3 regions of the Rossellomorea vietnamensis genome follow, and region 1 is predicted to be linked to each of the others. Evidence: predicted binding sites of a transcription regulator. Region 1 holds the regulator's gene; each other region holds the start of a gene.
What was found. Region 1 encodes LexA, which represses DNA repair genes until DNA is damaged. Its sites were predicted from a motif close to CGAACATATGTTCG; they were not measured.
Positions count from the first base shown of each region.

Region 2: N5C46_RS06350 (WYL domain-containing protein) is a predicted target of LexA. The motif match lies at 5,744-5,757, and genes of this name have one in related genera.
Region 3: N5C46_RS00365 (Y-family DNA polymerase) is a predicted target of LexA. The motif match lies at 1,560-1,573, and genes of this name have one in related genera.

Region 1 is NZ_CP104558.1:792,279-802,630, forward strand. It holds gene N5C46_RS04200 (YneB family resolvase-like protein) at 1-344, opposite strand, end outside; gene yneA (cell division suppressor protein YneA) at 356-682, opposite strand; gene lexA (transcriptional repressor LexA) at 838-1,458, shown strand; gene glnA (type I glutamate--ammonia ligase) at 1,654-2,988, opposite strand; gene N5C46_RS04220 (MerR family transcriptional regulator) at 3,026-3,442, opposite strand; gene N5C46_RS04225 (methionine gamma-lyase family protein) at 3,591-4,859, opposite strand; gene hflX (GTPase HflX) at 4,877-6,130, opposite strand; gene N5C46_RS04235 (trimeric intracellular cation channel family protein) at 6,334-6,942, shown strand; gene N5C46_RS04240 (IS1182 family transposase) at 7,062-8,417, shown strand; gene spoVK (stage V sporulation protein K) at 8,537-9,493, opposite strand; gene hfq (RNA chaperone Hfq) at 9,878-10,111, opposite strand; gene miaA (tRNA (adenosine(37)-N6)-dimethylallyltransferase MiaA) at 10,139-10,352, opposite strand, start outside.
Region 2 is NZ_CP104558.1:1,232,353-1,242,704, reverse strand. It holds gene N5C46_RS06375 (alpha/beta hydrolase) at 86-808, opposite strand; gene N5C46_RS06370 (phosphatidylglycerophosphatase A family protein) at 959-1,513, shown strand; gene N5C46_RS06365 (TAXI family TRAP transporter solute-binding subunit) at 1,808-2,803, shown strand; gene N5C46_RS06360 (DUF1850 domain-containing protein) at 2,926-3,447, shown strand; gene N5C46_RS06355 (TRAP transporter permease) at 3,434-5,419, shown strand; gene N5C46_RS06350 (WYL domain-containing protein) at 5,462-5,704, opposite strand; tRNA gene N5C46_RS06345 (tRNA-Val) at 5,853-5,924, shown strand; gene N5C46_RS06340 (hypothetical protein) at 6,054-6,227, opposite strand; gene N5C46_RS06335 (cold-shock protein) at 6,602-6,802, shown strand; gene N5C46_RS06330 (3-hydroxyacyl-CoA dehydrogenase) at 6,986-7,753, shown strand; gene N5C46_RS06325 (acyl-CoA dehydrogenase family protein) at 7,835-8,980, shown strand; gene N5C46_RS06320 (thiolase family protein) at 8,995-10,149, shown strand.
Region 3 is NZ_CP104558.1:74,225-84,576, forward strand. It holds gene N5C46_RS00355 (GRP family sugar transporter) at 1-466, shown strand, start outside; gene N5C46_RS00360 (glucose-1-dehydrogenase) at 480-1,265, shown strand; gene N5C46_RS00365 (Y-family DNA polymerase) at 1,640-2,902, shown strand; gene N5C46_RS00370 (YolD-like family protein) at 2,926-3,258, shown strand; gene N5C46_RS00375 (CDGSH iron-sulfur domain-containing protein) at 3,308-3,523, opposite strand; gene N5C46_RS00380 (iron-sulfur cluster biosynthesis family protein) at 3,655-3,987, shown strand; gene N5C46_RS00385 (aminoglycoside phosphotransferase family protein) at 4,544-5,443, opposite strand; gene N5C46_RS00390 (alpha/beta hydrolase) at 5,440-6,366, opposite strand; gene N5C46_RS00395 (hypothetical protein) at 6,497-6,628, opposite strand; gene N5C46_RS00400 (hydroxymethylglutaryl-CoA lyase) at 6,690-7,589, opposite strand; gene N5C46_RS00405 (acetyl-CoA C-acetyltransferase) at 7,764-8,951, shown strand; gene N5C46_RS00410 (CoA transferase subunit A) at 8,972-9,664, shown strand; gene N5C46_RS00415 (CoA transferase subunit B) at 9,683-10,345, shown strand.

The DNA of each region.
Region 1 (10,352 bases):
GAATCGGATTCGGATAAGTGTAATTCACCACTATGAGTCTGACTGATGATTTTCACTTCTTCTTTTAACAGACAGTGGATAAGGGCGATCTTGGCATTTCCCCTGCCGATCCTTGTTTCGTCCTGAATAAGCACTGCCTCGATTGATTTATCCCTGACCAGGTCCAAAAGTTCCAAAACACCTGGACGGTCCAATTCAAAGCCACTCGCCTGATCCCTGATGACCGAACTTACTTCATAATGATGTTCGTTTGCCAATTTAACGAGTTCTTCTTCCTGCCGCTCCAATGATGTTTCCTGTGTGTTTTTCTTGGTACTTACCCTGCAGTATATGACTGCTTTCATCTTCTATCCCTCTATTCTTCGTTCATGACCAGTTCGAAATCTGATTGAGTTGATATTGTTGGATTTTCAATCGGTAACACAAGTGATTCACCAGGTTTGATGGCAAAAGAGTTTAATTCGTTCTCTTCCCCAACCCAGGCGATAAATTCTTCCACTGTCATAGAATATTCTTCATTATACTGTTTGGCAATAGTCCAGAGAGTATCACCCTCCTCTACTGTGATACTTTGGTAGGAAGGTTGATTTGTCATATTGATTAATAAATAGCAAGATGCTGAAAGGACTAAAACAAATAATATAATAATGTAAGAGAATCGATTCCAAATATGTGTTAACATAAAATTACCCCCCATACGAATGTTTGTTCTGTTTTGTTATTTTCATTGTAATACGAACACTCGTTTGGTGTCAACAAAATTCGAACTTATGTTTGTATCAATAATCGTGACATGCTATAATGGGAACATAAGATCTATAATAGAGGTGCGTGAACATGACAAAATTGTCGAAGAGACAGCAGGACATACTACAATATATTAAAGTTGCAGTCAGAGAAAAAGGGTATCCCCCTTCCGTACGTGAAATCGGGGAAGCCGTCGGTCTTGCTTCCAGTTCCACTGTACATGGACATTTAGCGAGGCTTGAAAGTAAAGGTCTGATCCGTCGTGATCCGACTAAGCCGAGAGCGATTGAAATTCTGGACCTTGAAGAAGATACGATTCCGCGACAACGTGTAGTAAACGTTCCTTTAATCGGTAAAGTCACAGCAGGTCAACCGATTACGGCTGTTGAAAATGTGGAGGAATTTTTCCCATTGCCCGAGCGGATGGCCCCTTCGGATGAGCAGGTCTTCATGCTTGAAATCATGGGAGACAGTATGATCGAAGCCGGCATATTGGATGGGGATTTTGTCATTGTTCGCCAGCAGCAGACAGCGAACAACGGAGATATCGTCGTTGCCATGACCGATGAAGATGAAGCAACGGTAAAGCGCTTCTTCAAAGAAAAGGATTATGTACGTCTGCAGCCAGAGAACTCAACAATGGAACCAATCATTTTGCGAAACGTCTCCATATTGGGTAAAGTGGTAGGGGTGTATCGTCAAGTTCATTGAAAATGGCATCGGTATGCATAGGGCATTCCGGATCCCATTTTCAACCAGTTCTCATAATAATGAAAAAGCCTGAGGTTGGAAGCCGAAATTTCCATCCCCAGGCTTTTTTCATATCGTTTCCTTCCCTGATTCCCCTCTGAGCCTTAACTTCGTACAAAAAACCCTCAACGATAGATCGTTGAGGGTTTCTGGTTATTAATACATTTGAATGTATTGTTCACGTTCCCAAGGGTGTACTTGTGTACGGAACATATCCCACTCGATTTCCTTCGCTTCCACAAAGTGTTCGAATATGTGTTCGCCAAGGGACTTAACGATGACTTCATTCGTTTTTAATGTTTCAAGAGCCGCATGTAAAGTTGCAGGAAGATCCACGATACCTGCTTCCTCACGCTCTTTTTTGTCCATGACATAGATGTTGCGGTCAATCGGCTTAGGAGCCGGTAGGTTATTCTTGATTCCATCTAATCCAGCCGCAAGTAATACAGCCATAGCAAGGTAAGGATTTGCTGCAGGGTCGACGCTGCGGACTTCAACGCGTGTGCTCAAGCCGCGGGAAGCCGGGATACGGATTAACGGGCTACGATTACGCGCAGACCAGGCAACATAGCAAGGTGCTTCGTATCCAGGTACTAAGCGCTTATAAGAATTTACAGTCGGGTTGGTAATCGCTGTAAAAGCAGTGGCGTGCTTAATGATACCAGCAAGGAATTGACGCGCAGTATCGCTTAGTTGCAAGTCACCTTTTTCATCAAAGAAAGAGTTCACTCCATTTTTGAACAGGGACATATTACAGTGCATTCCTGAACCATTAACACCGAATAATGGTTTCGGCATGAATGTAGCGTGCAAACCGTGTTTACGGGCAATCGTTTTAACTACCAGTTTGAATGTCTGAATATCATCACAAGCTTTTAATGCATTTGCATATTTGAAGTCGATCTCATGTTGGCCAGGAGCTACTTCATGGTGAGATGCTTCGATTTCAAAGCCCATTTCTTCAAGTTCTAAAGCGATATCACGACGGCAGTTCTCCCCTAAATCGGTAGGGGCGAGGTCGAAATAGCCACCGTTATCATTTAATTCCAACGTTGGTTCGCCATTTACATCTAATTTAAAGAGGAAGAATTCCGGCTCTGGCCCAAGATTGAAGTCAGTGAACCCAAGTTCCTCCATTTCACCTAAAATGCGTTTTAGGTTATTACGGGGATCTCCCTCAAACGGAGTGCCATCAGGATTGTAAATATCACAGATCAGACGGGCTACCTTCCCTTTTTCAGCTGTCCAAGGGAAAACCAACCATGTGTCTAAATCAGGGAAAAGATACATATCTGATTCTTCGATACGGACAAATCCTTCAATGGAAGAACCATCAAACATCATTTTGTTATCTAAAGCTTTTTCAAGCTGACTTAGAGGGATTTCTACGTTCTTGATCGTCCCTAAAATGTCGGTGAATTGTAGTCGAATGAACTTAACTCCTTCTTCATTCGCTAATCTTGCAACATCTTCCTTAGTATACTTTGCCATTTACGTAATTCCTCCTCAAGTTTATTAAAGGGTTTATTTAATGAAAGAAGCGGGACATATCTCCTTGACGCAGAGATGATCGATTGAATCGACCGGAATGGATCAATTCATTGCGAAGTAATTTACGCAGCTCGTCGTCAGATAGATCCTGTCTTGCTTTTTCTTCCTTTTCATTACTTACGTCAGATACGACTTTGCTTTCATTATGACCGGATACAGAAAAGATCTTCTTAATCCCTGCCATGTTGATACCTTGATCTAACAGATCCTTCACTTCTAATAACTTATCAATGTCATTCAAGGAAAAGAGCCGGCGATTCCCCTCGGTCCTTGCCGGGTTTATCAGTTGATGCTCTTCGTAGTATCGAATCTGACGAGCCGTTAAGTCCGTGAGCTGCATGACAATACTGATTGGAAATAATGCCATCGTTCGACGAATTTCACTTCCGCTCATCTTGATTCCTCCTTTTGTTTTCCTTCTTGAATTCATTATATGTAATGTCAGGAGTTCTGTCAATCAAATGTGAGTTTTTCTTACATAAGTAATCAAAAGAATTGGATAGTCCACTTTAGACTATCCAATTACTCCTTTAATATCCTTTTTAAATGGTGATTAAACCTTTTTCAATTAAGTTGTCCACCGCAGAGCAAACGGCGATTTTTACATGGGAGTATGTCAACCCGCCTTGAACATAAGCTATATAAGGTGGTCTTATAGGTCCATCCGCCGATAATTCAATGCTCGCTCCCTGAATGAACGTTCCTGCGGCCATGATGACATCATCCTCATAGCCCGGCATATAGTTCGGATAAGGCGTGAAATGCGAATTGATCGGTGAGGCAGATTGGATTGCCTGACAGAAAGCGATCATCTTTTCCCTGTCATCAAATTGCACCGATTGTATTAAGTCCGTGCGCCTGGAATGAGGTGAAGGGTCTGTGTTCATGCCAAGCGCGGTCAGTAGTGCAGAAGTGAAAACCGCTCCTTTTAATGATTGCGCAACCACATGAGGCGCCAAAAAGAATCCTTGATACATTTCTTGAAGGCTGTAGAGAGATGCCCCAGCCTCCGCCCCGATTCCCGGCGAGGTCATACGGAAGGAACAGGCTTCTACATACTCTTTCTTCCCGACGATATATCCACCTGTTTTCGCAAGGCCGCCACCAGGATTTTTAATAAGGGAGCCCGCCATTAGATCCGCCCCGACGTGACAGGGTTCTTTCACTTCGACAAATTCCCCGTAGCAGTTATCTACGAACACAACAATTCCAGGATCAATTTCTTTAATGAAATCAATCATTTCCTTAATTTCTTCAATTGTAAAGGATGGGCGGTTGGCATACCCTTTTGATCGCTGGATCCCAACCATTTTTGTCTTTGTTGAAATGGTCCGTGCCACCTTTTCGAAATCGACTTTTCCTGACTCATCTAAATCAACGCTCTGATAGTCGATATGAAAGTCTTTGAGTGAACCAGTACCCTTTCCCCGGCTTCCTACAATTTCTTCTAATGTATCATAAGGTTTCCCTGTTATGTACACTAATTCATCTCCCGGCCGGAGTATACCGAACAAAGCGATGGAGATGGCATGGGTACCAGAAATGATCTGTGGACGCACAAGCCCTGCTTCCCCTCCAAATACATCTGCATATATGCATTCAAGGGTATCCCTTCCAGCATCGTCATAGCCATAGCCTGTGGACGGGATGAAGTGAGAATCGCTTACCCGGTGCTTCTGAAATGCTCTTAAAACGTTGAACTGGTTGCTTTCAGACCGTTCATCGATTTTTTTATGTATGTCTTTGATATCTGCTTCCACTTTCGTTACAAGTGATTGTAATGCCGTTCCATTTACTAATTGTTCAAACATTTGGTGTTGGTTCCCTTCTACTTTTGAAATTTCTTGATGCTTCCTGCGATCGGATGATCTTCAAGGTGAAATCCGGTCATTTCATATTCTTGACTCGCTTCCTGGAATTCCAATTTACTCAAGATGGTTTCACTCTTTAATTGGGATAGCAGCTTCCCTTCCTTCACAGGGACAAATACATGATAAGGTATCATTTGATTCTTTACGATTTCTTCTATTTTAATCAGCAGCTCCACTCTGTCCTCTTCGTTCAAGGCACTTATGAGGATGGTATCTGATTCGCTGTCGGGAACAAATTCGGGATCCATCTCATCCCGCTTGTTGTATACCGTGAGCTGCTGCAGTCCATCCATTTCCAGATCTTTCAATAAGGATTGCACTGTCTTTTCGTGCTGACTGTAGTCGGGATTTGAACTGTCCACAATATGAAGAAGGAGGTCTGCCTCCTTTACTTCTTCAAGGGTAGAGCGAAATGCCGCAACCAATGTGGTCGGTAAATCTTGAATGAACCCTACGGTATCTGTCAGTAACGTGGAATATCCACTGGGCAAAGGCATTTTCCTCGTCATCGGATCCAAGGTAGCAAATAATTGATTTTCTTCATAGGAATCAGCCAGTGAAATCCGATTGAACAACGTGGATTTTCCAGCGTTTGTGTATCCGACGAGTGCAATCTGGAAAGCTTTGTTCCGCTTTCTTCTCCCGCGGTACCTTTCTCTATGATCAACTATGGTTTGTAATTGCTTCTTAATATCGTCAATCCTTTTATGGATGTGACGCCGATCACTTTCGAGCTTCGTTTCACCTGGTCCCCTGGTGCCTATCCCGCCGCCAAGCCTCGAGAGGGACGCCCCCTGACCGATGAGTCTCGGCAGCAAGTACTGAAGCTGGGCAAGTTCTACTTGTAATTTCCCTTCTCTTGAGCGGGCACGCTGTGCAAAAATGTCCAATATTAGTTGTGTACGGTCAATCACCCTGCCGTTTAATTCTTTTGATAAGTTCCGAATCTGACTGGGGGATAGTTCATCATTAAAGATGATGATGTCCGCTTCAAACTGTTCTTCCAATAGAACCAGTTCCTCCACTTTACCCTTTCCGATATACGTACTTGGATGGATCCTGTCACGCTTTTGAATAAGGGTGGCAGCAACTTGACCTTGAGCTGTTGCTGTCAGCTCCGCAAGTTCCGTTAAACTATACTGAAAATGCAGGTCATCATCGTCCAGTTGACATCCCACCAGAATGACTTTTTCTAGATTTTCATTCTTCAAAAAACAACCTTCTTTCTTTCCGTTTCATTCTATTTCCCATCATATCAAATCCACATCGTAAACTCTATGTAAAAAGCAATGAAAAATGGTTGCAAATAAGCAAATACGTGTTAAAATCAGTATGTTTGATTATGACATAACACTACTTCAAGATTCTACATAATGGCATGTAGCATATTGTAATAGGGTGAGGAGGAATGTGTATGACGTGGGAAGTACTGAGTATCATCGGTACCATTGCTTTTGCTATTTCAGGAGCTATCATTGCCATGGAAGAGGAATATGATATCCTCGGTGTTTATATATTAGGAATTGTCACTGCGTTCGGGGGAGGCGCCATCCGGAATTTACTGATCGGTGTACCCGTTTCTGCTTTATGGGAGCAGGGAATGTTGTTTCAGATTGCCCTTCTCTCCATTACAGCGGTCTTTCTGTTCCCCAATAATCTTTTGAAACATTGGAGGAAGTGGGGGAATTTCTTTGACGCCATTGGTCTATCGGCTTTTGCGATTCAGGGGGCGTTATATGCTTCTGAAATGAACCACCCCATCAGTGCGATCATCGTGGCTGCCGTTTTAACCGGTAGTGGTGGTGGAATGATCCGTGACCTTCTGGCTGGCCGGAAACCTTTAGTCCTCAGATCGGAAATTTATGCGGTATGGGCAGTTTTGTGTGGAGCGGCGATCGGACTTGGTATAGTCAATTCAGCATTAGAACTATATTCCCTTTTCGTCATTACGACCGCTTTACGGGTACTCTCCTACCTATATAAATGGAGGTTGCCAAATAGAAGTTTACGGGCTCATGTTTAATGATAAAAATGCATTCACAAGTGAATGCATCAGCTTGTAGACAAAGTCTAAGAATTAGACCAAGTCTACAAGCTTTTTTTGTATAATAGAAAGGAATAAAGCTTTTGTGGGGGATAAAAATGTTATCAAAACACACTAAAGAAGGAAGAAATCAAATTGAAATGGTTGCGCTAGATGAACTTGTTCCTGAGGATCATCTAGTTAGGAAAGTTGAACAAGCGATTGATTTTGAATTTATTTATGACTTAGTAGAAGATAAATATTGTTTAGACAATGGGCGGCCTGGTATTGATCCCGTTGTTCTCATTAAAATGGTCTTTACCCAATACCTCTTTGGCATACGCTCCATGCGTCAAACCATCAAAGAAATCGAAACCAACGTTGCTTATCGATGGTTTATTGGGTATTCGTTCAAAGAGAAAATCCCTCACTTTTCAACCTTCGGTAAAAACTACGTTAGGCGCTTCCACGATACGGATCTCTTTGAACAAATTTTCTACCGCATTTTGAAAGAAGCGATGACCAAAGGATTGGTGGATCCATCCGTTGCGTTTATAGATTCTACTCATGTAAAAGCGAATGCGAATAAGAAGAAATTCGAAAAGAAAATAGCCCGAGTCGAAACTAGAACGTATCAGGATCAGCTGGATAAAGAGATCAACATTGACCGAGAGGAACACGGAAAAAAGCCCTTCCCCCCACAGAATAAAGAAGAGTCAAAAGAAATAAAGGTCAGCACGACAGACCCTGAAAGTGGGTATTACGTAAAAGATGAGCGCGAAAAGCTGTTTGCGTATTCTTTTCATACGGCAAGCGACTCCCGGGGTTTTATCTTAGGATCTCTTGTCACGGGAGGAAATGTTCACGATAGTCGGATGTTGGACAAGCTCGTCACTCAAGTCACGGATAAAGTCGGTAAGCCCAGTTCTGTCGCTGTTGATGCAGGATATAAAACACCCCACATCGCTAAATTCCTCATGGACCAAGAAATCAGACCCGTTATGCCTTATACACGGCCGAGAACGAAAGACGGATATCTTAGGAAATACGAATACGTTTACGATGAATATTTTGACTCCTATCTTTGTCCCGAAGGACAAATTTTACCTTACCGTACTACCACAAGAGACGGGTACAAACAATACGCTTCAAATCCTTTGGAATGTAAAGACTGTCCTCTGTTAGAACGTTGTACACAAAGTAAGAATCACACCAAGATGATTCATCGACATGTGTGGCAGGATTACATAGATGAAGTAGAACATTTGAGACATACAGAACTTAATAAAACTCTATATGCGAAACGCAAAGAAACGATCGAACGGGTCTTTGCGGACGCAAAAGAAAAGCATGGCATGCGTTGGACGACCTTAAGAGGTCTTAAAAAAGTTTCAATGCAGGCGATGCTTACATTCGCTGCCATGAATCTTAAGAAGTTGGCAAACTGGACATGGCGAGGGCCATGTCCAGCCTAGAAACAGGAGAAAAATCTTTTAAAATATCAGAAAACCCCACCTTCGGTTAAAGTGAAGGTGGGGTTTGTCTACAGTCTGATGCATTCACAAGTGAATGCATTTTTTTGTCTTTAGATTTACTAAGTATGGTGATCCGAAGCCGTTTTAGTAAAGACCAGGTCATTGCTGCGGATGGTCAAGAGATCGTGCCGATCGTAGCAATTCTCCAACAACAGCCTCATCGCTTGAGATCGTATCGATTTTTCGAGTACATTCCGAACATACCGTCCATTGGAAAACGCCATTGGAGATAAGGTGTTTTTCGCTGCACTTAAATGTTCACGGATTTTCCTTTCGGCATCATGACTCAATAAGTACTGCTTTTCATCCAGCATCCTTTTCCCGATTTCCATCAGCTGATCTACAGAATAATCAGGGAAATGAAACACAAGGGGAAATCGTGATTGCAATCCTGGATTCAAGGTTAGGAAGTGCTCCATTTCCCTTGAATACCCTGCCAGGATCAAGATAAAGTCATGCTGCCTATCTTCCATATGTTTCACAAGGGTATCAATGGCCTCTTTTCCAAAATCCTTTTCTCCACCTCTGCCCAGTGAATACGCCTCATCAATGAATAGGATCCCTCCCAGTGCTTTTTTCACCAAATCCCTTGTTTTCTGTGCCGTATGACCTATATATTCACCGACCAGATCAGCCCTCTCTGCTTCGATTAAGTGTCCTTTCGAAAGCACGTTCATCTTTAAGAACAGTTTTCCGATGATTCTCGCTACTGTCGTTTTACCAGTCCCCGGATTCCCTTTAAACATCATATGAAGAGCTTGTTTTCCGGCCTTCAGCCCCATGGCTTCCCGTTTTTTATTCACATATATCCATGCATAAATTTCTTTCACCATTTTTTTCATTTCTTCCATTCCGACAAGAGAGCCAAGTTCTTCTTCAATTTCTTTCAACGCTACATGTTCTTGGGGAAGGGACTGAGGAGCCGAATCTACCGTTTCCCGTACTGAACTTCTTTTTTGTGAATTCAGTACTATACTGATTTGCCCGTTGTTTTTCATTCTCATTGGTTGATCCAAAGATTTCACCTCACCATTCTAAAGACAATATACACATGTAAGATATAAGGGTGATAAACGCTTGTCGTCTCTTATTTTTTTCGACAAATAAAAAGAATCCTGTCTATTCCTGCGCTTTCCCGAGAAATAAATAGAATTACGCTGTGAATGCATTTTTAATTTCGAACTTACTTATCATTTTGGAATACAATTTGGTACTCTCCAAAAGCCCCTAAGTGATTACTTTCTCAGGGTCCATTTTTTATTTTTAAAGTCATAGGGTGATGAAGATTTAAGCCTCTCTATTATCCTATTCACTTACCGTACATTTCATTAATTATTCTTACATTCAACAGTCAGACCCAATATAAAAAGCTGCCACAAAGGGCAGCTTTCACACGAACATTAATTTTGCTCTTCAAAATTTATTTGAACATTTCGCTGCGGGGCGAAAGTTGAAATGGCATGTTTATATACCAGTTGCTGTTTACCTTCTGTTTCAAAAAGGACGGTAAAATTATCAAACCCTTTTACCTGACCGCGAATCTGAAAGCCATTTAAAAGGAATACCGTTACGAGTGAACCGTCTTTTCGCAATTGATTTAGGAATTGATCTTGGATATTAATGGATTGTTTCATGGTTAGTCCTCCTCTTCTATCTCTACATTACTTATTCGACTTTAATTGAAGCTTTCCTGCAATAAATTCTGAAATGTCCTCAATATTTTTGCAGTGCAAACTTTCTTCTGTCATATCGTACCAGGCAACATCCATTTTGTTTCGGAACCAGGTAAGCTGACGTTTGGCGTACCTTCTGGAGTTTTGCTTAAGGTTCTCTATGGCCGTCTCCAGGCTGAGGGTACCTTTGAAGTAGTCATAA
Region 2 (10,352 bases), 440 kb from region 1:
GCGAACGAAAGAGCAATGGGATGATTACTGAAGCTTACGGCTGATCTAAAGAGACAAGGGAGGAACCCCTTGCCTTTTAGATCAGCTAAAACATTAGCTTCAATGCACGTTTTAAATCAGGCTGCCAATGCTTCCATGTATGGTCCCCGTCGAATTCATCGTAAAAGGAACTGAATCCTTTTTGATCGAATGTTTCATGAAGCTGACGGTTTGGTTTTAAGAAATCCTTTACTTTGCCATCTGTCGTCTTCACTTCGGTTTCCTGCAACCCTATTATATGGTAAATGCTTAACAGATGAGGCTGTGTGAAATCTTCCACGGCATCAAGGACTTTTTCATTGACGAAAGGAGATTGAAGGAGAACCTTGCCGAATGTGTTCGGGTATTTCAAAGCAGTCATCAAAGAGACGGTCGCCCCCAATGAATCTCCGATAAGGGCACGTCCCATCCCCATATGATAAGTTGGGTAATGCTCATCTAAATAAGGGACCAGTTCATGTGCCAGAAAGCGGATATACGCATCGTTTTCCTCACCGTGGGGATGATATTTCCGTCTGCGATCCTCTACGTCTTTATATGAAACCCCCACAATGATCATATTTTCGATTTCCTTGTTTGAAAGCAATTCATCCGCGAGTCGCGGAATCCTTCCCAGCTGGAAGTAATCTTTGCCATCCTGAGCAATGAGAAGGGTGTATTTATAAAGGGGAGAGTAGGTTGCCGGTAAATAAACCAGCATCTTCATCTCTTCGTTTAATTCTTTACTAAAGAGGTTTAATTCGGTTACAGTTCCTCTTACAGTTGTCATGACGATAGCCTCCTAGAATGATTGTTAACGTTTACAGAAAGATTGTACCATAATCTCTTTCATAATTCCCAAAAGCGGTTTGCAATACGAAAATTCAAAAGAGTGTTATAATTTTTATACAATCATGCCTGTTTAGAAAGGGGAATAACAATGAATAAACCTGTCCATTCAAGAGATGTAACCAAAGCTGCACTCCAAAGATTGAAAGATCGGGGAGTGAGGATAGAAGATATAGCCGAGATCGTCTTTGAAATGCAGTATCCATATAATCATGATCTTACGATGGATGATTGTATTGATAGTGTGAAGAGAGTTTTATTAAAAAGGGAGATTCAGCATGCCATTTTGGTAGGGGTGGAGCTGGATCAGCTTGCTGAAGAGAAGAAGCTTTCTGAACCCCTTCAATCGATTGTAGAAATGGATGAAGGACTGTTTGGAGTCGACGAGACCATTGCACTGGGGGCTGCTTTAGGCTATGGAAGCATTGCCGTCACCACATTCGGCCATCTGGATAAGAATAAAATTGGCATCATCAGGGAGCTGGATACGAAAAAAGGGAATGGTGTACATACCTTTTTAGATGATATCGTAGCAAGCATCGCTGCAAATGCATCTTCAAGGATAGCCCATACTCAGAGGGACATGGAAGAAAATATTTCCGAAGAAGATAAGTTGAAGTTCGAGGACGAGGAATTGATTGGCTGAAATACTATCTGATATATAACAGCGGGGGACTGAAGAAAGAGTTAGCTCTTCAGTCCTTTTTGTGTGGACAAATATACATGGCAGGTGAAAAGGGAGGTAATTCCTGTAACCGCTTTATACATTTCCTATACATCTCGAGGTTCGGGATAAAGGGAACTGTATGACATGGTTATTGTATAAAAGGGTTTTTTATGAAAAATGTTAAAAGTTTATGTATTTGATTTGACAAGATTGTTACAGATTGTGTTACAATTATTTCGTTAACGTACAAAATTTAATAGGGGGGATTAGAATATGAAAAAACGCAGTTTATTTCTAAGCACTGCACTACTTCTAGTTCTATCTGTCGTTCTTGCTGCATGTGGCGGTGGATCAGGTGGAGGTTCATCATCTGATGGTGAAGGTAACAAAGAGGTTGACTTCATTGGAATTGCTACAGGTGGTACAGGGGGTACATATTACCCGTTGGGCGGAACATTCGCTAAGATTATCGAAGATGAAACCGGAATCAAGTCCTCAGCATCCACTTCAGGTGCATCTGCTGAAAATATGGCCGCTGTGAAAGACGGTAAAACTGAAATCGCTTTTACGCAAACGGATATTGCATCTTATGCGTCTGAAGGTACAGAAATGTTCAAGGACAACAAGGTAGAGAACGCAAGAGGTATTGCGACACTTTATCCAGAAACAATCCAGATCGTTACAACAAAGGATTCAGGTATCAAATCAGTTGAAGATCTAAAAGGGAAAGTCGTTTCTGTAGGTGAAGCTGGATCTGGTACTTTACTGAATGCCACTCAAATCCTTGAGGTTCATGGGATCAAGCTGGAAGACTTAGAAGCTCGTAATCTATCATTTGATGATTCAACGACAGGGATCCAGGATGGTACCATCGATGCGGCATTCATCACATCAGGTACTCCGACTGGAGCGGTTGAAGGTCTGGCTGCAACAGAAGACATCGCAATCGTACCTGTTGAGTCAGATAAAGTCAGCGAATTGATCGAGAAGTATCCTTACTACTCAGAGGATGAAATCCCGGCTGGAACATACAGTAAAGTGGATGACGCAGTGACAACGGTTGCCGTTCGTGCCATGCTTGTGACGAACGCTGACATTTCTGAAGATGTCATCTACGATGTGACAAAAGCCATTTTTGAAAACACGGATAAAATCACCCACGCCAAAGGTAAGCTGATCAAAGCTGAAGATGGACTTAAAGGTATGGGAATCGAATTACATCCTGGTGCAAAGAAATACTTTGATGAAAAAGGAATTTCAATGGAATAGTTTCACACCAGAAGATGGACGAAGGGATAGGCCGCTAATACGGTCTATTCTTTTGTTTTGGTTTAAGCTAATTCCAAGCCTCTAGCAAAACGGACAATAAATGGAATGGTGGGGAATTCTTGATGAAGAAATTTTCATTCATGGGTGCGATTCTCCTTATTCTTTGTGTTGGAATCATCCTTTTTATACCCTTGCAAACTTTTTTAGTGATAGAACCGAGAAGTACAACGGGGGACCCGGTCCTTTTCGGACTTCCGGAGGATCATTCCTTTTCGGTTCGCTATACACACTCTATTCATCTATCAGAAGTAGAGGAATTTTACCATCAAACATCTTCCAATCAAATTCAACAAACCCAATTACTCTATGAAGATACTGCCATTGGGATGCCGGCCAATGCAGAGGGAAATGAAACCTTTGAAGTGACGAAGGAAGGCAAATATTTAATTTCTAATATGGATAAAGTGTTCCCATTCATTGATATCCGGATCGGACAGGTCGTCGCCAATCACCGCCTTGTGATAAACGGAAAGGAATATCCTTTAGCCGACTATTTTGATAAAGGCTCCGTCGTTCGGGTTCAGATAATGAAACAATCACTTTATGATCAGTGGAAAGGAGTGACTGTAGTTGGAAAAAGATAAAGAATTTGAATCATTGACTGCAGAACAACAACAAGAGTTACTAGAGAAATACGATCCAGAATCATCTACAAGAAAATTCCATCATGGGATATTCAAATGGATCATATTCTTCGGATTATTGGCATTTTCACTATTTCAATTAGTAGCATCGATCTTTCAATTCATCCCTAGGCAATTATTGTTATCCATTCACTTAGGGTTCGCTCTTTCTTTAGTGTTCCTCTTATTCCCTGCCCGGAAGAAGAATCTGAAGAAGGATAAGATCGCCTGGTATGACGTCGTTCTTTCAGTCATTTCGATTGGGATCGGTGCTTATTGGCCGATCATGCAGGATGATATCGTCAGCCGGGTGGGATTGATGACCTCCCTTGATTTCTATGTCGGTTTCGCTGCTATGATCCTTGTACTTGAAGCAACCCGTCGTGCAGTGGGGTTACCGATCACCATCATTGCTTCTGCGTTCATCCTGTATATGTATTATGGCAGATTGATGCCTGGATTCCTTGCCCATAGAGGATATGACTGGGATGATATCGTTAAAACGATGTTCTTTACAAGTGAAGGGATCCTGGGTACTCCCCTATATGTATCAGCGACCTTCATCTTCCTGTTCTTATTGTTCGGGGCGTTCCTGGTGAAAACCGGCGTCGGACAATACTTTAATGATTTGGCCGTATCCATTGCCGGGAAACGTGTAGGAGGGCCCGCAAAGGTTGCCATTTTCTCCAGTGCCCTTCAAGGGACGATCAGTGGAAGCTCGGTCGCAAACGTCGTGACTTCGGGTTCCTTCACGATTCCTATGATGAAGAAGCTTGGGTACCGTAAAGAGTTTGCCGGTGGAGTAGAGGCTGCTGCTTCGACAGGTGGTCAGCTGATGCCTCCGATCATGGGAGCTGCCGCATTCCTGATGGTCGAGTTTATCGGAGGGATTTCCTATTGGGATATTGCGAAAGCTGCCTCGATTCCTGCCGTCCTGTATTTTACCGGGATTTGGATTATGACTCACTTTGAAGCGAAACGTATCGGTCTTCGTGGATTATCAGATGAAGAAATGCCCAACCGTAAAGAAGTATTCAAAAAGATTTATCTGCTGCTTCCGATACTGACGGTCATCATTCTGTTGGTAAGCGGGATGAGTGTCATGCGTGCTGCACTGTGGTCGATTGTTGCCACTATCGTCATCAGTGCCATACGAAAAGATACAAGGATCGGTTTCAAGGATGCTGTGGATGCCCTTGTTGACGGCGCCAGAACTGCCTTGTCTGTAGCCGTGGCGACAGCTGCCGCCGGTATGATCGTAGGTGTTGTAACGAAAACGGGGTTAGGATTGACCCTGGCAAATGGATTGGTGGACCTGGCTGCAGATCTGACCAATACAACAGAAGGCAAGCTGATCCTAACATTGATCTTCACGATGATAGCGTCGATCGTACTCGGCATGGGTTCTCCGACAACGGCGAACTATGTCATAACTTCCACCATCGCTGCTCCTGCGATTATTCTATTAGGGGCACCGGAGCTTGCGGCACATTTATTCGTGTTTTACTTCGGGATCATTGCTGATATCACGCCTCCAGTGGCGCTGGCTGCATTCGCCGCGGCCGGGGTATCGGGAGGGGAGCCGATACGGACAGGGGTCAATTCCGCTAAATTGGCCATCGCTGCCTTTATCATCCCCTATATGTTCGTCCTGTCACCTGAACTGTTAATGATCGATACGACCATTCCTAGATTACTTTGGGTCGTCTTCACGGCCGTAACGGGGATGATGGCGATCGGGGCAGGTATGATCGGATATTGGTACCGTCGAGTGTTCGTCATAGAACGTTTCCTTTGCGTAGCAGCCGGATTATTACTGATTTATCCTGAGGGGATGTCAGACATTATTGGTCTGGTATTATTCGGTATCATGCTTGCGCTGCAATTCTTTATTAAGAGAGAAGATAAAACACCAACAAGAGCAACGGCATAACACAATAAGAGGCTGTTACCCCATTCATGGGCTAACAGCCTCTTATTTATTGTAATCCCGTCTTGATATCGTCCGGTCAGAATGAAAATGGATGGGAGAAGCAGCTAAGATGTCATGAATCCTGAAGTTGCGGACATCTCTCCTGAAATAGCAATAAGCAGTGATATAATCCTTTTCAACTCTTTTCACCAGTATTCTCCTTTTCGAACACTTCTGCCCGGAAGTCATGTAAATGATTTCAATGGGACATCGATCCATCAACGATCGCTCTAATAACCTCATCATATGGAAGCCCCTCTCAGATGATTGTATTGACATTGTATGCGAACGAATGTTCTTTTATACATAAAATCTGGAATAGGTGAATTTCTTTATGAAAATCCATTGACAATTCTTTAGAATTTACTATAATAGAATATGTACCTTACATCGCGACTTGTTAGCTCAGTGGGAGAGCACTTCCTTGACAGGGAAGGGGTCGTGGGTTCGAATCCCTCACAGGTCATACATAGAAAAAAGGATGCATCTTATAAGATGCATCCTTTTTTGACGTTAAAAGATTGAATTGAAAAAGGACTCTGCTGAATTCGGGTAAGAGTCCTTGTCAAAATCATATTAGTAATGAGGATTGTATTTAGTTCAGTTCTAACTCTTCTTCAAAATAAAATGTGCCTGGATGTTCCTTTACGATATAAGAATATCGCTTCATGTTCTTAACGTATTGCCATTTTAATATTGTGACTGTTTCTCCTGTTTCCTTGATCGTAACCATAGAACCATTACTGAACCGATTTTTTGTGGATTTCATTGGGCACTCCCTTTCATATTTAATCATTATACCACAGTTTACCCTCCATTTTAGAGTCCCATGAGTGATAAACTTGATAAAAGGATCACGTTCCACCTAAAGGACCAGAAGGAAGAAGAAAGGAAACGCATTCATGTTAAAAAGTGGAATGCACCTCGTGCCGAATACGGATATAAGATCGAGGAGTCAAATTATGTCAGAGGTCTGACTTTAAAAACTTCCGCCTCAGGAACTTGCTTATTTGTTTCATTACTGTTATTCTATAGAAGAATTATTTTTGTCCGGTATACGAGGGAAGAACAAGATTTGGTTTTCACCTGATATCGCAAGAATAGTAATATATTGTGTGTAACGCACTTTAGGAGGCAACAAACATGGAAAATGGTAAAGTAAAATGGTTTAACGCAGAAAAAGGTTTCGGATTCATCGAAGTAGAAGGTGGAGACGACGTATTCGTACACTTCTCAGCGATTCAAGGTGAAGGTTTCAAATCTCTTGACGAAGGTCAAGAAGTATCTTTCGACGTTGAACAAGGTGCTCGTGGACCACAAGCAGCTAACGTACGTAAAGCATAATCTAACTTTACACATCCAAAAACAGACTCATTCGTGAGTCTGTTTTTTTTGTGTATTCATGCCTGTTTGGTATATCGGCGCCTGCTCTTCTGGTGAATAGACGGAATTTTTAAAACTTTATATCTTTTTCCTGCATCCAACGCTAAAATAAAACTATAAGCAGGCAGATTGGAGGGAATGTGAGTGGAGATGAAAGATTCTGTTGCCGTCATCACGGGGGGAGCATCCGGACTGGGAGAAGCCACGGCACGAAAAATCATGGAAGAAGGGGGAAAGGTTTATATCCTTGACCTCAATGGGGAGAGAAGCTCAACGTTAAAAAAAGAGTATGGGGACTCCATGTTTTATCATGAAACAGATGTAACAAATGAAAAAAGTGTAAAAGAGGCCCTTGATAGAGCCATGGAAGATTTCGGGGGATTCAATACAGTTGTGAATTGTGCAGGTATCGCACCTCCTGGAAAAGTGGTGGGGAGAAAAGGTATCCATTCCCTTGAGAAATTTTCCAAAGTAATTGAAGTGAATTTGATCGGTACGTTCAATGTCATACGGTTGACTGCAGAAAAGATGATGCAAAACATACCGAATGAGCATGGGGAAAAAGGTGTGATCGTGAATACTGCGTCTGTTGCCGCATTTGACGGTCAAATCGGTCAGGCTGCGTATAGTGCATCAAAAGGAGGAGTTGTAGGAATGACCCTGCCGATTGCAAGGGAACTTGCAAGGGACGGCATCAGGGTCATGACGATTGCACCGGGATTATTCCATACCCCTATGTTTGACACCCTTCCAGAAGAGGCAAGACAATCCCTTGGGAGCACGGTTCCTTTCCCTAAACGTCTTGGTTATCCATCTGAATATGCTCAGTTGGTGAGAAGCATACTTGAAAACCCGATGTTGAATGGAGAGACGATCCGCTTGGACGGAGCCATCAGGATGCAGCCTAAATAACCAGTTAGTGAATGCATGTTCATTCATTTATATATGAAAGCGCTATCCTTTATACACCAATTCGAAATGAGGGAGAGACGTATGAAACATCCTTATTTAACCGAAGAACACAGCATATTTCGTCTGGCTCTGAGGAAATTTCTACAAAAGGAAGCTTATCCTTATTATGAGGAGTGGGAGAATAACCGGATGGTTCCCAGATCATTTTGGGAGAAGATGGGGAACCAGGGGTTTCTTTGCCCGGACATTGAAGAGGAATATGGGGGAAGCGGAGTTGATTGGGGCTTTTCTGTCATCATTAATGAAGAATTGGAAAGAGTGGGTTCCGGTTTGATTGGAATAGGGCTTCATAATGATATCGTGGTTCCCTACATCTCGGAATATGGGACAGATGAACAGAAAAAGAAGTGGCTTCCTTTATGTGCGAGGGGAAAGATGATTACAGCCATTGCCATGACAGAGCCTGGTACGGGTTCAGATTTAGCGGCCATCAAAACGACAGCGCTTTCAGAGGGAGATCATTATATTGTTAATGGACAAAAGACTTTTATTACAAATGGTATTCATGGTGATTTAGTGATTGTCGCTGTTAAAACGGATCCCCATAGTAAACCGCCTCATAAAGGTGTCAGCCTGTTGGCGATTGAAAGGAATACTCCGGGGTTTTCCAGGGGGAGAAAGCTGGATAAAATCGGATTGCACTGTCAGGATACAGCCGAACTCATTTTTGAAGATTGTAAGGTACCGAAAGAAAACCTGATCGGGGAGGAAGGCAGTGGCTTTCACTATTTGATGAATAAGCTGCAGCAGGAACGTCTTATTGTGGCGATTGCAGCCCAAACGGCTTCGGAAGAAATGTTTTCCCTTACGATGGAATACGTGAAGAGCCGTCAAGCCTTTGGAAGGTCCGTCAGTCAATTTCAGAATACCCAATTCAAGCTGGCAGAAATGGCCACTGATATTGAAATGGGCAGAGCTTTTTTGGATGGGTTGATAGCCGAGCATATGCATGGAAAGGACGTAGTGACAAAGGTATCCATGGCCAAGTATAAGCTGACAGAAATGGCCCGTCACATTGCCACAGAATGCATGCAGCTTCACGGTGGATATGGCTATATGGAAGAATATCCGATCGCCAGGCGATATCGGGATATACCGGTTGCAAGCATTTATGCCGGCACAAACGAAATCATGAAAGTGATCATTGCGAAGAATCTGGGGTTATAGAAAGGGAGAGTGGGATGAGAGAAGTTGTCGTTGTTGAAGGGATCCGTTCTGCGGTTGGAAGAAGAAAGGGATCGTTGATGGGGATGAGACCTGACGATTTGGCAGGAGAGATACTTAAAGGATTGGTAGAGAAGTCGGGTGTTGATCCGGGTTGTATCGACGATGTCATTCTTGGATGTGTCACTCAGTCTGGAGAACAGGCTGGAGATATTGCCAGGGTCGCTGCGCTAATAGCGGGGTTTCCGATTGAAGTGCCCGGCACCACCATTGACCGTCAATGTGGATCGAGTCAGCAGGCCGTGCATTTTGCATCACAAGCCATCCTCTCCGGGGATATGGATGTCGTCATTGCAGGTGGGGTGGAGAACATGACCAGAACGCCGATCGGATCTAATTATCAAGGTGCAGATTTTAGTGAAAAGTTAAGGGGAAAACATGAAATCATTCATCAGGGGTTATCAGCAGAGCGAATCGCTGATAAATATGGTTTTACCCGTGAAGAATTAGACCGGTTCTCCTATGATAGTCATCAGAAAGCTTTAAAGTCCCAGGAAGAAGGACGTTTCGATCGTGAAATTTATGGTGTGAAAGTACAAGGGGAAGACGGAAATCCGTTCTTCTTCACGAAAGATGAAGGACCAAGAAAAGAAACATCACTCGAAATCCTTGGGAAATTAAAACCTGCATTCAAAGAAGATGGCGTCATTCATGCGGGGAATGCCAGTCAAATCAGTGATGGTGCCGCAGCCCTGCTTCTTATGTCCAGGGAAAAAGCCGATGAATTGGGCCTGAAAGCACGTTTTAAAATTCACACCCGTGTTGTGGTGGGATCTGATCCCACCCTGATGTTAACGGGACCCATCCCTGCGACCAGGAAAGCCCTGCAAAAAGCGGGGCTGTCTGTCGAAGATATTGACATATTTGAAGTGAACGAAGCATTTGCCCCCGTGGCACTTGCATGGTTGAAGGAGATCGATGCGGATCCTTCCAGGCTAAATCCGAATGGAGGGGCAATCGCCCTCGGCCATCCATTAGGGGCCAGTGGAGCCAGAATCATGGTGAGCATGATGCATGAGCTTGAACGCACGGGAGGAAGATACGGTCTGCAAACCATGTGTGAAGGACACGGCATGGCCAATGCCACAATCATTGAAAGACTTGATGTATAATAATGAGAGGGACGGACCTTTAAGGTCCGTCCCTCTTATGTTGAAAGAATGGATAATTTTATTATGAATAGCAATAATAAAATGAGCGATCATAGTAGGTTTTCTACAGATAGATGTGTGATGAGGCGGGGTTTGTGGTAAACAGTGTATGCCTTTCATTCTTGTTGTGGGGAATTTATAATGAGAAGCAGAGAAAAAAATTT
Region 3 (10,352 bases), 720 kb from region 1:
GGTCGTCCTCACCTCCTTCACACAGAAGTCCGAAGGAGATGAAGGCTCTCAATTGAAAAAAGGTCTGTTGACGCTGCTCCTTTCCAGTTGTGGATACATAGCCTATGTCGTCATATTAAGATGGTTTGATATTGACGGATGGCAAGCGATTTTACCACAGGCAATCGGTATGTTCATCGGAGCCGTTGTCATCACATTCAGGCATAAGCCATTTAACAAATATACGGTTCGAAATATCTTAACCGGACTTATGTGGGCATCCGGGAATCTCGGATTGCTTCTTGCCCTGCCCCGGATCGGTGTGGCGACAAGCTTTTCCCTCTCCCAAACGGGAATCGTCATTTCCACTCTCGGTGGTTTGTTCTTCTTAGGGGAAAAGAAATCTAAAAAGCAAATCCTCCTCGTCATCGCAGGGTGTGTCCTGATCATCATCGGCGGGGTTCTATTGGGCTTTACGAAAGATTAAGGAGGAATGGGACATGTATACAGATTTAACGGATAAGGTTGTCATCATAACGGGTGCCGCTACTGGTATAGGAAAGGCGATCGCTAAACGCTTTGCCTCTGAAGGCAGTAAGGTGGTCATTAATTATTTCAAAGAAGAAGAAAACCCTGAAGGACTTGTAAAGGAAATCGAAGAAGCAGGCGGGACAGCCTCCATCATTCAAGGGGATGTGTCAAAAGAAGAGGATGTCCAGGGGTTTGTCCGCTTTGCTCATGACACATATGGCCGTTTGGATATCTATGTGAACAATGCGGGAATCGAAAATGAAGTTCCGTCTGAAAATCTGCCGATTGAAGATTGGCAAAGGGTCATCAACACGAACTTGACAGGTACATTCCTCGGTTGCCGTGAAGCGGCGAAATACATGCTCGAGCATGGCATCAAGGGATCGATCATCAATGTATCGTCTGTCCATGAAATCATCCCGTGGCCTCACTTCGCTCATTATGCAGCCAGTAAAGGTGGGGTGAAACTGCTGATGGAAAGCCTGGCGCTGGAGTTTGCACCAGATGGGATACGGGTGAACAATATTGCTCCAGGGGCCATTGATACACCCATCAATGCCGAGAAATTTTCCGATCCGGAAAAGAAAAAAGGAGTGGAGAAGCTCATTCCCCTCGGCTACATCGGAGAACCTGAACAGGTCGCTTCCTGCGCTGTTTTCCTAGCCTCCGATCAGGCAAGCTACGTTACGGGTACAACGCTCATCGCCGATGGGGGCATGACGAAATACCCGGGATTCCAAGCTGGAAAAGGGTGATGAATGATAAAGTAAGTCCAAAATCATTTCTGTGATTTTGGACTTATTTTTTTGTTCTGATCCTGCTGTATGCCAGCTTTTTGCCGATCACTGGATGCCTTGTTGCCTCTGCCCGAGCCGCCTCCGCTTTTCTTTGTCCAGCTCCAGGGCTTAGAGGCTCGAGGTCATAAGTCAAACCTGCCAAAAAGGCAAAGAACGCCTTTCCGGCAGGTTCGTCTTATGCTTGTCGCCTCTGGGCAAAGCCCTTCCGCTTTTCTTATTATTCTCTCTGTTTCCAGTAATTTAAGTTGAAAGGGAACGTATATTCGGTTAGAATCATAACTATACTATATAAGAACGTTTGTTCTATTTTGGGTAAGATGGAGGATGAGGATATGACTGTCGATTACAGTGTGCTGCCACACCACAAGATTTTGTGCATCGATATGAAGAGCTTTTATGCTAGCTGTTCGGCTGTCATGGAGGGGTTGGATCCCCTTGAATGTCACTTGGCTGTAGTGGGGGATAAAAGTCGGCAGGGAAGCATCGTACTGGCGGCCTCACCCAGGATGAAGAGGGACTTTGGAATCAAAACGGGTTCGAGGATGTTTGAAATTCCAAACGACCCGAGAATCCAGCTTGTAGAGCCGAAGATGGCGACGTATGTCCGGATCTCCACGGAGCTGACCCGCCTGTTTCATCGTTATGTTCCGAAGGATGCCATCCACACGTACAGTGTGGACGAAAGCTTCATTAAGATTGATGGAGCGACGGGTCTCTGGGGGGACGCAGCCACCATCGCCGGCAAAATCAAAGACGATATGGAAAGGGAATTCCAGCTTCCGTGTGCCATCGGAATCGGCCCCAATATGCTCTTGTCCAAGCTGTGCCTGGATCTTGAAGCAAAGAAAGAAGGAATTGCCGAGTGGACCTATGAAGACGTTCCGGAAAAGCTGTGGCCGCTCTCTCCGCTCCGGGAAATGTGGGGGATTGGAGGACGCCTTGAGAAGACCCTCAATCGCATGGGCATCTTCTCCATCGGGCAATTGGCGAAGTATGACCTGGAGAAGCTGGAGGCGAAGTTCGGTGTGATGGGGAACCAGCTTTATTACCATGCATGGGGGGTGGACCTGTCCGAAATAGGGGCACCGATCATGGATGGGCAGGTCAGCTTCGGCAAGGGTCAGATCCTGCTGCGGGATTATAAGGAGAGAAAGGAAATCAAACGCGTCATTTTGGAAATGTGCGAAGAGGTCGCAAGACGTGCCCGGACCCATCGCAAGGCCGGGCGGACCGTGAGCTTCGGAATCGGCTACAGCCACGAGGAGTTCGGAGGGGGGTTCCACCGGTCGCGAACGATAGAGGAACCGACCAACATCACCATGGATCTGTACCGGGTGTGCCTGGAGCTATTCGAAGAGAACTATAATGGGAAAACCGTACGGAAAATCAATATCGCCCTTTCGAATATTGTAGAGGATGGAGCGCTGCAGGTTTCCCTGTTCGAACCTGACCGCTGGGAAAAACGGGAGCTCGGGTATGTAGTGGACCACATCCGGAATAAATATGGTTCAGGGGCCCTTCTCCGCGCCGTCTCCTATACTGAAGCGGGAACGGCAAGGCATCGTGCCCGTCTGCTCGGCGGACATAAATCATAACGAATGACAGGAGGTGAAGAGAATTGATCCGGGATCGAGGAAGAATCAAATGGACATCCATGATGCTCCCCGAGCACGTGAAGCTCCTGAGGGATTGGGCAAAGGAAGATACACATGAAAAGAGGATCGAACTGGATGAGCAGGAGCTCGACAGGATGAATGAAGTCGTGGCTGAGGCGATGGAGTTTGGTAGAATGGTATCGATCACCCATTACGTGAAGCACCGTCATCAATTATCAATCGGAACCGTTCATCATGTCGACCCATTGGACGGGAAACTGCATGTCGTAGACAGGTTCGAAGACGTACACTATATTCCACTGGCAAGCGTTGTGGATATTCGCTTTTTCGACTGATTTCAAATGAAAAGAGAGACTTCGGGTGAAGTCTCTCTTTTCATTCCATTTACTCTTCGTCCAGTACCTTTTCTGCACGCACACATGATTCAAATTTCCCTTTGTGAGAAGCGTCGCAAAACGGCATGTTGGTTGATAGACCGCAGCGGCAAAGAGTAAACACTTGTTTCGTTGGAAATACATTTCCATCAGCATCGATCAGTTCCACATCGCCGCTTACGCGAAAAGAACCGTTATCATTCACTTTAATTTGAGCTTTTGTCATGAAAACCCACCCTTTCTAGAAAATACAAAAGAATCCCCACTATCGATAGTAAGATGAAAAGAGTAAAAAAGCAATATTCTAAAAGGAACAAATGAAATGTGGTAGGATAAAGGACAGAGGAGGAAAGTCAAATGAAAATCCAACTAACGAACGAAGCAACCCAAAAGCTCGAGGATAAAATAGAAAACAAACAAGGTCACCTGAAACTAAAATATGATACAGAAGGCTGCGGCTGTGTGGTGAGCGGGATTCCTACCCTGTGGTTTGTCCATCACCCTGTGCAAGGGGAAGATATCAAGATCGACACGAACAGTTATCCCATTCTTGTAGAAAAATCAAAGATGGTCTTTCTTGATGAAGAGCTGAAAATCGATTTTTCTTCCCAAAGCAATACATTCCAATTAAAAAGCCCCGCTCAGATCATCAATGGGAGAATGAACTTTTTGATGTACCCTGAGGAATAGAACACAAAAGCTCCGGTGCATGCCATGCCGGAGCTTTTGTGTTCTTAAAACCAAAAATACGCACAAAATATAACCATGAAACCGAAAACCGAAAAAAGGAGAGTCCCTATAAAAAACGGGGAGCGGACCGGCATGAAAATCCGTATCGTAGAAGAGAGCCCGAATTTTTTCAAAAACAACAAGTCTGTATTCATGTTGAAATGAGCATGGTAGGGGATTACCCAGATGACAAATAGGAAGACGGTGCAAGAAATGAACAGTGCATCCAAAAAAGCCAGGTGGAAAAAGAAATAGACAGAAAAAAGAAAAAGAATTTCAATGAAAAGGGTAAGGGAGAAGAGGAAAAGCTGCTGACGAAAGACGGTTAATTTAACAACGAAATAGTCCTCAAATCTTCCCCACAAAGAAGCGAAGAGGGCGATAAGCGCGATCCCTCCAAAAATATTCCCGAAGGCCAATGCAATCTCTCTCATATAATCCACCCCACGTAAAAAACTAGTTATATAAATATTAACATATAATCCCAATTTATTGGGTGGTTAAGGAAGATTATCCATTACTCCGCCAAGAGCTCTTCAAACATCCCCGCCAAAGAAACCCCGGTTTTCCATCCATCAAGTCCACCTTCTACAGACCAGGACGCAGACAGAATGGAATGACAAAATCCATACTGAAGCAACCGCTCATAAGAGAGGGAAAGCAGGGAAGCGATTGTCTCTGTCCTATACCGGAGCAGCTCTAATGGCGCATCCCATTTCTCCCACTCATTCAACATGAACTGAATGCAGTCATATTCCCTCTCGCCGATCAGCCCTTTGGGATCGATGGCAGTCCAGCCGGAAGAATCGGAGTAGAGAATGTTTCCGTGATGAAGATCACCGTGAAGAAGATAGAGATCTGTGGAAGAACTCAGCAATTCCGGATAAAGGGCTTCAGCTTTAGCGACGAGCTCCTGAGGGATGGGGCCGGTTCCCCCGTTAAATCGTTCCCGTAGCCTTCCGATTCCCTTTGACCAGGATTCAACCGTAGGGTAGGGGTGGGTGCTGACAGGTTTATGCCAAAGTCGTTTGGCGGTATGGGAGAAGACAGAAAGGACCTCTGTTTCATCTTCAATCGAGAGAAGGGAAGATCCCGGCATGAGACGGTCTAACAGGATCCAGCCTTCTTCCTTGTTGTAATCGATGACTTTCACCATACCATTACCTTGAAAATCCTGCAGGGCATGAAACTCATTGGAGAAATCACTGTTCGGATACCCGATCTTTAACACGGCGTCCCGCTCACACCCGATCTGGACCGGGATCACGAAGTTATAACTCAGTGAAAAAGGCTCACCGTAGGTTAACTGGAATCGGTCTTTTAATGACTCCATAAGATCTTCCGTATCCGTCATCCAATCATCCCCCGCATCCCCATACATCGTTTGCATTTTTAACCTGAAATCCGTTGGAATCATGAGACGACATCCTTTCCCTTTAAAACAAATTGCTCTAGGAACCGTTGGATCAATTCCTCGTATTCTTCCGGGTTATCATTATACGACTGGGCATGGGTACCGCTGAAATCAAGGAACAGCTCCTTTGGACCCTGCTTCTTCTCAAAAAGATCCTTTGTCATTTGAGGAAGGATGAAATCATCGTTCTTGCTGTGAATGAATAATACGGGTTTTAGAATGTTTTGGACAACCGAAATTGGTGATAAATCCTTTAATGTATAGCCTTGTCGCAGTTTCAGGGTACCGTCCACGAGGGGGAGGAGGAATTTTGCCGGCAACTTCACTTCTGCACTCATCCGGTAAGCAAGCTGTTCACCGAAGTCGGAGAAGGGACAATCGGCAATATAAAAATCAGCCCGATCTTCCACGCTGCCGGCATAAAGAAGCAAAGTCGCTGCCCCCATGGATTCTCCGTGGATTCCAAAGAATACATCGTCTCCTTCACGGCGGATCAGCTCGTCCACGACCGCCTTCAGGTCATATTTTTCAAAATATCCATAGCTCGTGGTCTTACCCCCTGATTCCCCATGGCGCCTGTGGTCATAAATGACGGCATTGAACCCCTGTTTGATGAAAAGGTTCATGTATTTAATGGAATTCCACTTGTTTTCCGTCACTCCATGGGAAAAAATCATGAATTTTTTATGAGGGTATGGCTTCACGAATATCGCTTTAATATCATAACCGTATTGAGAAGGAATCAGGACTTCTTCTTTAGGAAGGGAGTCATACTCTTCTTCGATCAGTCGGGTCGATTCGGTTTCACGTGCGCGGATGAAGTCATCCCCCTTTTTCGGCAAATACATAAATCGATTTGTAATATAAACCCCAAGCAGCCCGATAGAGGACAGGGTGCCGCCGAGGATGGCCCATTTTTTTCTCATGTGTCATCACCTCTAAGAAATGTCGTTTATTTTTATTGTAGCAAATAAAGGAAATAAGCGGAATTTTTGGGGATGAAAAAAAGTGCCTCGTGAAGAGACACTCTTTTTTAGTCCATGTGCAGTTGAGGACTTATGATTTAGCATTTTGTCCTTTAGTTGGATGAATGGCTTTATCCAGTTCTTCTTTCGCCATGGTGTTAGAAACCGTATCTGCATTCGGTTTGCCTTTTTGACTGAATCCTTTGTCGCGTTTTTGGCTCATATGACTCATCTCCTTAAAGGTTATCCCCTTTAGAATGCTCGGAGGAGAGAGGACATATGCACTACTGATTCAATTCATAAAGGCGGTAATAACCGCTTTCCACTGGACGGCTGATATGAGGTTTCACCACGTCGATGGCAAGGGCGAGTTTCTCAAGGTCAACCCCTGTGGAAACCCCCATTTCCTCAAGCATATATACGACATCCTCCGTCGCGACATTCCCTGTTGCACCGGGGGCGAAAGGACAGCCTCCAAGACCGCCGGCACTTGTGTCGAAGCGGTCGATCCCCGCTTCGAGGGACGCAAGGATATTCGCCAGCGCCATCTTCCGGGTGTCATGGAAATGTGCTGTCAGCAATGTGCCGGGTAATTCTTTTTTCAATAATGCAAAGAGATGGTAGGCTTCAGACGGGTTGGCCCGCCCCACCGTATCAGCGACACTCAATTCATCCACACCGAATGAAACGAATTCCTGACAAAGGGAAAGAGTAGCCTCAGGCAGGATCTTCCCTTCATATGGACAGTAGAAAGCGGTCGAAATGCAGGCTCTCACGAAATAGCCCTTTTCTTTCAGCTCCGCTATGAGGGGAGCCAGTCCTTTCATGGCTTCCTCACTCGTTTTATTAATGTTTTTTTGATTGAAGGAATCGCTGACACCGACAAAGACGGCTACAGAACGGCATCCTGTTTCATAGACCCGCTCGATCCCCCTTTTATTTGGTGCAAGAACGATATCACGTGAATCCATGGTCATGCAGGCATCGACAATCTCACCGGCATCCTGCATTTGTGGAACCCATTTAGGGGAAACAAACGAAGTCAGCTCCATTTCTTTCACACCTGATTGTTTCAACCGAAGGATAAATTCTTTTTTAACGTCCGTCGGGACAAAGTTCTTTTCATTTTGCAAGCCGTCTCTCGGACCGACTTCAATGATTGTGGCTTTTTTAGGTAAGTTCATCATTTCACTCCTCCCTCTCCATTTTAAGAAAATTTCGACATATAAATCAATATAAAAATTTTTTGACGAATTTAGAGGAATTTAACCGCTTACATAGAATGAGTTAAAGTGGAACTGTTTTATAGGTTATCAATAGGCAGGCACATCAGTCAGAAGAGAAAGGGAGGAAGAACGATGTCGAATGAAGTTGTCATTGTGAGTGCAGTACGCACGGCCATCGGAAGCTTTAACGGATCTTTAAAAGGTATTTCCGCTCCGGAACTTGGAGCGATTGTCATTAAAGATGCCCTGGAGAAGGCTGGTTTAAGCGGTAATGAAGTGGATGAAGTGATCATGGGGAATGTGTTGCAGGCAGGATTGGGACAGAACCCGGCCCGTCAAGCATCCATCAAAGCGGGACTGCCTGAACAGGTACCGGCCATGACAATTAATAAAGTGTGTGGATCAGGATTAAAAACGGTTCATCTCGCAACACAGGCAATCCTCGCAGGGGATGCAGATATCATCGTTGCAGGTGGAATGGAAAATATGAGTCAGGCTCCATATCTGTTACAGGGAGCAAGAGAAGGATACAAGATGGGGGACCAAAAAGTCGTCGACAGCATGATATCAGACGGTTTATGGTGTGCCTTTAATGATTACCATATGGGTGTGACGGCAGAAAATCTATGTGACCGTTACTCTCTGACTCGGGAAGAACAGGACGAATTCGCTGCATGGAGTCAGCAAAAAGCTGCTGCAGCCATTGAATCAGGCCGATTTGATGATGAGATCGTTCCGGTTTCCATCCCGCAGCGAAAAGGGGATCCGCTCGTGTTCAAACAGGATGAGTTCCCACGTAAAGGATCAACGGCGGAGAAGTTATCAGGTCTTCGGGCTGCCTTCAAAAAAGATGGCTCTGTGACAGCGGGTAATGCATCGGGCATCAATGATGGGGCCGCTGCTGTTGTCGTCATGTCCAGGAAGAAAGCAGACGAACTTGGCATCACGCCTCTCGTGACGATCAAAGGGAATGCCAATGCAGGTGTAGACCCGAGTGTCATGGGGATCGGACCGGTTGCCGCCGTTAAAAAAGTATTGGAAAAAACGAAGATGACAATGGAGGATATGGAATTGATTGAGGCCAATGAAGCATTTGCCGCTCAATCATTGGCGGTGGATAAAGAGCTTCAATTCAAAAAGGATGCCCTCAATGTGAACGGGGGAGCCATAGCACTTGGTCACCCGATTGGAGCCAGCGGTACACGGATCCTTGTGACGCTGATTCATGAGATGAAGAAAAGAGGCGTCCAAAACGGACTCGCTACCCTATGCATCGGTGGAGGACAGGGAGTAGCAACCGTTGTTGAACTTCATAAATAAAGATTAGAGGAGGGACTACAATGAAAGAAGTATACACTTCATATGACGAAGCGGTGGCAGATATTCACGATGGAGCAACCTTGATGGTTGGAGGATTTGGCCTGTGCGGGATCCCTGAAAAACTCATTCTTGCCCTTGTGGAAAAAGGAGTGAAAAACCTGACCGTCATTTCAAATAACTGTGGAGTAGACGATTGGGGCCTGGGTTTATTATTGAAGAATAAGCAGATTGATAAGATGATAGGTTCCTATGTCGGGGAAAATAAAGAATTTGAAAGACAGGTATTATCGGGAGAACTTGAGGTGGAACTCGTTCCCCAAGGGACGCTTGCGGAGAAGATCCGTGCAGGTGGTGCAGGGATCCCTGCCTTCTACACGCCTGCAGGAGTCGGGACACCGGTAGCGGAAGGAAAGGAAACCCGCACATTTAATGGAAAAGAATATCTGCTGGAAGAAGCCTATACAGCCGACTTCTCACTTGTACGAGCGTGGAAGGCCGATAAGATGGGGAATCTGATTTATAACAAAACGGCGCAAAACTTTAATCCGATGATTGCAGCGGCGGGGAAAGTGACGATCGCCGAAGTGGAGGAGCTTGTGGAAATCGGGGACATCAACCCGAATGAAGTGCACACACCGAGCATCTACGTGCAGCGCCTGATACAGGCCGAGCAGGAAAAGCGGATTGAAAGAAGAACAGTGAGACAAGCATAGAAGGGAGAGTGGAACGGGATGGATCGTGCCAAAATGCGTGAAAGAATCGCAAGAAGAGCGGAAAAGGAAATAGAAGACGGTTTCTATGTCAACTTAGGGATAGGGATGCCTACACTGGTAGCCAACTATATCACAGAAAACAAACAGGTTGTCCTTCAATCTGAAAACGGATTACTCGGAATCGGACCATATCCGGGTGAAAATGAAGTCGATGCCGACCTCATCAATGCCGGAAAAGAGACCGTTACGGCGATTCCGGGCTCCTCTTACTTTGATAGCTCGGAGTCATTCGGAATGATCCGGGGAGGACATATTAATATTGCCATCCTTGGTGGAATGGAAGTAGCCGAAAACGGGGACCTTGCCAACTGGATGATCCCGGGGAAAATGATCAAAGGGATGGGTGGAGCGATGGACCTCGTTCACGGTGCCCAGCGCATCATCGTCATCATGGAACATGTCAATAAGGCCGGGGAAAGCAAGATCCTGAAAGAATGCACCCTGCCCCTGACGGGAAAAGGCGTCGTTGACCGCATCATAACGGACCGCGCCGTAATGGATGTAACGGAGGAAGGCTTACTGCTTCGCGAAGTGGCGAACGGCTTCTCTGTGGAGGATATCCAATCATCCACGGATGCGACGTTGATCGTAGGGGATGACGTAGTACTGGAAGCGTATTGATGGAGAG